DNA from 2 places in the Oceanobacillus sp. FSL W8-0428 genome. Region 1 is predicted to be linked to the other one. Evidence: a T-box and tRNA genes for the amino acid it is inferred to sense, from the RefSeq annotation. Region 1 holds a T-box; the other holds one or more tRNA genes.
What was found. A T-box is a leader RNA that pairs with one kind of tRNA and senses whether it is charged. The one in region 1 lies ahead of ileS (isoleucine--tRNA ligase), so its partner is inferred to be a tRNA-Ile.
Positions count from the first base shown of each region.

Region 2: it encodes a tRNA-Ile, which carries the amino acid that the T-box ahead of ileS (isoleucine--tRNA ligase) is inferred to sense. The anticodon was not compared.

Region 1 is NZ_JBBORB010000001.1:4,449,051-4,451,236, forward strand. Features, by position in the region: gene ileS (isoleucine--tRNA ligase) at 1-1,089, opposite strand, end outside; T-box leader at 1,160-1,376, opposite strand; gene MKY30_RS21435 (DivIVA domain-containing protein) at 1,470-1,973, opposite strand; gene MKY30_RS21440 (YlmH family RNA-binding protein) at 2,053-2,186, opposite strand, start outside.
Region 2 is NZ_JBBORB010000001.1:4,218,160-4,220,345, reverse strand. Features, by position in the region: gene MKY30_RS20315 (Na/Pi cotransporter family protein) at 1-740, shown strand, start outside; tRNA gene MKY30_RS20310 (tRNA-Asn) at 1,024-1,098, shown strand; tRNA gene MKY30_RS20305 (tRNA-Met) at 1,100-1,176, shown strand; tRNA gene MKY30_RS20300 (tRNA-His) at 1,204-1,279, shown strand; tRNA gene MKY30_RS20295 (tRNA-Ile) at 1,295-1,371, shown strand; tRNA gene MKY30_RS20290 (tRNA-Ser) at 1,384-1,476, shown strand; tRNA gene MKY30_RS20285 (tRNA-Phe) at 1,531-1,603, shown strand; gene MKY30_RS20280 (ISL3 family transposase) at 1,909-2,186, shown strand, end outside.

The sequences.
Region 1 (2,186 bases):
TCCTTCAAATCCTGGCGCTTCACTTGTAAACACGCCTTTTTCATCGACTGGACAAAATGCATCGATACCATACTTACGGCAAACATAGAAGTCATCTTCCCCGTGCCCAGGAGCTGTATGAACACAGCCTGTACCTGCATCAGTTGTAACATGCTCTCCAAGCATGACAAGCGATTTGCGATCATAGAATGGATGCCGCGCTTCTACTCTGTCAGCTTCCTGACCTTTAAACTTCTTCACAACAGTTACATCTTCCCAGCCTAATACTTCTTTGACATCTTCGAGCAGAGCTTCTGCTAAAACATACTTCTCATCATTTACTTGGGCAACAACATAGCTTAAATCTGGATGCAGGCTGATCCCTAAGTTAGCAGGAAGCGTCCATGGAGTAGTTGTCCAAATAATGATTTTCTCATCACCATCAAGTACATCTTTACCATCCGTTACTTCAAAAGAAACATAGATAGAAGGTGAGCGCTTATCCTGGTATTCAATTTCTGCTTCTGCAAGTGCAGACTCCGAAGAAGGAGACCAATATACGGGCTTAAGACCTTTATAAATATAGCCTTTTCTTGCCATTTCTCCAAATACCTTAATTTGGGAAGCTTCATAATCCTTTGTTAACGTAATATATGGATTATCCCAATCTCCGCGAACTCCTAATTTTTTAAATTGCGTACGCTGACTGTCAATTTGTCCAAGTGCATATTCTTCACAAAGCTTACGGAATTCAGCAACAGACATCTCTTTGCGCTTTACTTTCTTTTTCTTTGTCAATGCAGTCTCGATTGGCAATCCATGTGTATCCCAGCCGGGAACATACGGAGCATAATAGCCTGTCATAGATTTATACCGAACAATAAAGTCCTTCAGGATTTTATTAAGCGCATGTCCAATATGAATATCTCCATTCGCATACGGAGGCCCATCATGTAAAATAAATAATGGTCTTCCTTTTGTACGCTCTAAGCTTTTTTGATACTGGTTACTTTCTTCCCAATTCTTTTGACGTTCAGGTTCTTTATTTGGCAGATTTCCCCGCATAGGAAACGCTGTTTTTGGCATTAATAGTGTTTGTTTATATTCCAAGATATTCCCTCCTGTTATTTTTATGACCTAAAAAATAATTATTTATATACAAAAAGAGCCCTCTAATCCCTAAAGGGACGAGAAGACTCGCGGTACCACCCTTATAAATTTAATGCCCGGCATTAAATTCACTCGAAATCCGTAACGTGGACAGTCGGCTGTTACTACGTGTATTCATAACAGCTACTCCAGAGTGATTTTCTAAAAGATTTCTGTATCAGGCTTACACCATCCCTGACTCGCTTATACAGAATATTCTTCTATACTTTCTCTTTCATTGTATTCCTATAAACATCATGATTTTTTTAATGTAAAATAAGTGTCAAAAAAACATTATACTTGTATGAATTATATGTAATATACAATCCTAAGTCAAGCCTTTATGATTCATGCTCCATCAGTTCCAAGTCTTCATCTACTTCAGTATCAAATAATTCTTGCCAATCATCTGTACCCAGCATTTCCAATTGTGCCTGGACCAGCATGCGCATTCTTGAACGGAATACCTTCGCTTGTTTTTTCAATTCTTCTACATCAAGTGAAATTTTCCGTGCTTTACTTAATGCTTCATTTACAATTCGGTCGGCATTTTTTTCTGCTTCTTTCATAATTAATTTTGCTTCTTTTTGCGCGCTGCCTTTAATATCCTCTGCTGTTTCCTGGGCAACAAGAATAGATTTGTTTAGCGTTTCTTCAATGTTTGTAAAATGCCCTAATCGCTCTTGAAGCTCTTTTGCCTTTTGATCTAATTCATCTCTTTCACGGATAACAATTTCATAATCCTTCATTACTTGATCAAGGAATTTATTAACTTCATCTTCATCATAGCCCCGGAATCCTCTTGCAAATTCTTTATTATGAATATCTAATGGTGATAATGCCACCATCTCCACCTCCCTAATCGGTTCCAAGCTGTCAATTTCTCTCTTTATTATTCAATAATTCCAGCGTAAATGCCAGCACTTATTGTAAAATTGCAGCCGTCATTTTAATTTTGTCTTTCTTCGATCTCCCGCGTATTTCAACTATTTTGCTTCTGCCTTTTCCACGTACAGAAAGCATATCTCCTTCCTGTAGTTGGAATTTCACATCATCCA
Region 2 (2,186 bases), 230 kb from region 1:
TTATTCAGTTTCCATTCATTGGCTTCTTAGCATGGTTGATTACTAAACTTGTGCCTGGGGATGATGTTGTTATTGAGTATAAGCCAAAGCATTTAGATTCCATTTTTCTTCAGCAGTCTTCTTCACTGGCGCTTGCCCAGGCTAAATTGGAAGTGGTCCGTATGGGGAAATATGCGTATCAGGGATTAGAAGAAACGCATAATTATATCACTACACAAAATCCAAAGAGTTCAGAGATGGCTCTGCAAATTGAGGGAGCACTAAATAACCTCGACCGTAAGATTACAGAGTATTTAGTGGATATTGCTTCTACCAACTTAACAGAACCTGAGAGTGTAGAGCATACCGGATTAATGAGCACTATCCGTGATATTGAACGGATCGGCGACCATTTTGAAAATGTTGTTGAGTTGGTTGACTATAAAATGTCAAATAAAGTTTCGCTGACGGAGCAAGCTATTGAAGACTTAAACAAAATGTTCGATTTAACTTATATGACAGTTAAGCAGGCTGTGGAATCCTTAGAAACGAATGATAAGGAAGCTGCTTTAGAAGTTATACAAAAAGAAGACCAAATTGACAAAATGGAACGTAAATTCCGTAAAAATCATATCATTCGAATGAATGAGGGGATTTGTAATGGAACAGCAGGTATCGTTTTTGTAGATGTTTTAAGTAATTTAGAAAGAATTGGTGATCATGCTGTAAATATTGCACAAAATGTTTTAGAAGAGCATTAATTATTAATTTGTATAAAAGACTCTGTCTGTTTATTTTTCAGGCAGAGTCTTTGTTAAATGAATGAATTTAATGGAATTCATACGAAAAGCAGCTTAATTTACTATTAACTAAAAGAAATTATATAAGTTTTAAAAGTTTTTGTTGAAATATGTTATATTACGTGCTATTATAATTCTTGCAGTCAACTTCTGATAAAAACTTTTGCAACACCGCAAAAAAAGTTGTTGACATAATCTACATAACATGATAAATTATATTTTGTTGCTAATTAAAAAACATTATTCCACAGTAGCTCAGTGGTAGAGCAATCGGCTGTTAACCGATCGGTCGTAGGTTCGAATCCTACCTGTGGAGCCATGGCGGTGTAGCTCAGCTGGCGAGAGCGTACGGTTCATACCCGTGAGGTCGGGGGTTCGATCCCCTCCGCCGCTACCAAAAAAATACATAAACTACTATTACATGGCGGTCGTGGCGAAGTGGTTAACGCACCGGATTGTGGCTCCGGCATACGTGGGTTCGATCCCCACCGGTCGCCCCATTAAAAATAGTGAAAGGACCCTTAGCTCAGTTGGTTAGAGCTATCGGCTCATAACCGATCGGTCGCAGGTTCGAGTCCTGCAGGGTCCACCATTTATTCTGCCGGGAGGTATACCCAAGTCTGGCTGAAGGGATCGGTCTTGAAAACCGACAGGCGGGTCAAACCGCGCGGGGGTTCGAATCCCTCTACCTCCTCCATACATATATTATAAAAGAATAATGCAGAGCTTTTCTATGGAAGTTCATCTTTTTGGCTTGGTAGCTCAGTCGGTAGAGCAGAGGACTGAAAATCCTTGTGTCGGCGGTTCGATTCCGTCCCGAGCCATCTTTAAAAACAAGCTTAAGGCTTGTTTTTTTATGCTCCTTTTTAATCCTCTTGTTTCCTTTGTTGAAATAGGTATTGCCTAAGATTGTGAAGAAAATCCGGTTAGATAATAACAGTTCTTTAAGGCAAAAAAGTTTCTTTAAATCAAAAATAGAAATAATCTATTTTTAAAATTGGGCTCTATACTGAATGTGGTGGTGCCCTCCGTTCCATCGCCAGATGGAACGGAGACAAAAAAATACACTCTATTTCCTCTCTCTGGTAACCTTGAGTTGTCGAGACAAAAGGAATGGGAGAGGAAAAGAGTGCATCATCATTTTATCACAGAGTTGTTAGGAATTAAAGATACGCATGTAGATGTGTGGGATATCAGAGAAGAAGAAAGTTATTTTATTGCAGAATTATTCACGAAACAGCGTATGCAGAAATGTCCTTTTTGCCGTAAAAGAACCAAGCGGATACATGGCTATCGTTGGCAAAGCATTCAAGGACCAGCGTTTACAACCAAGGAAGTTCATCTTTCCCTGCGAAAACGACGTTATATTTGCACGTCGTGTCATCACACATTTTATGAGCGTCTACA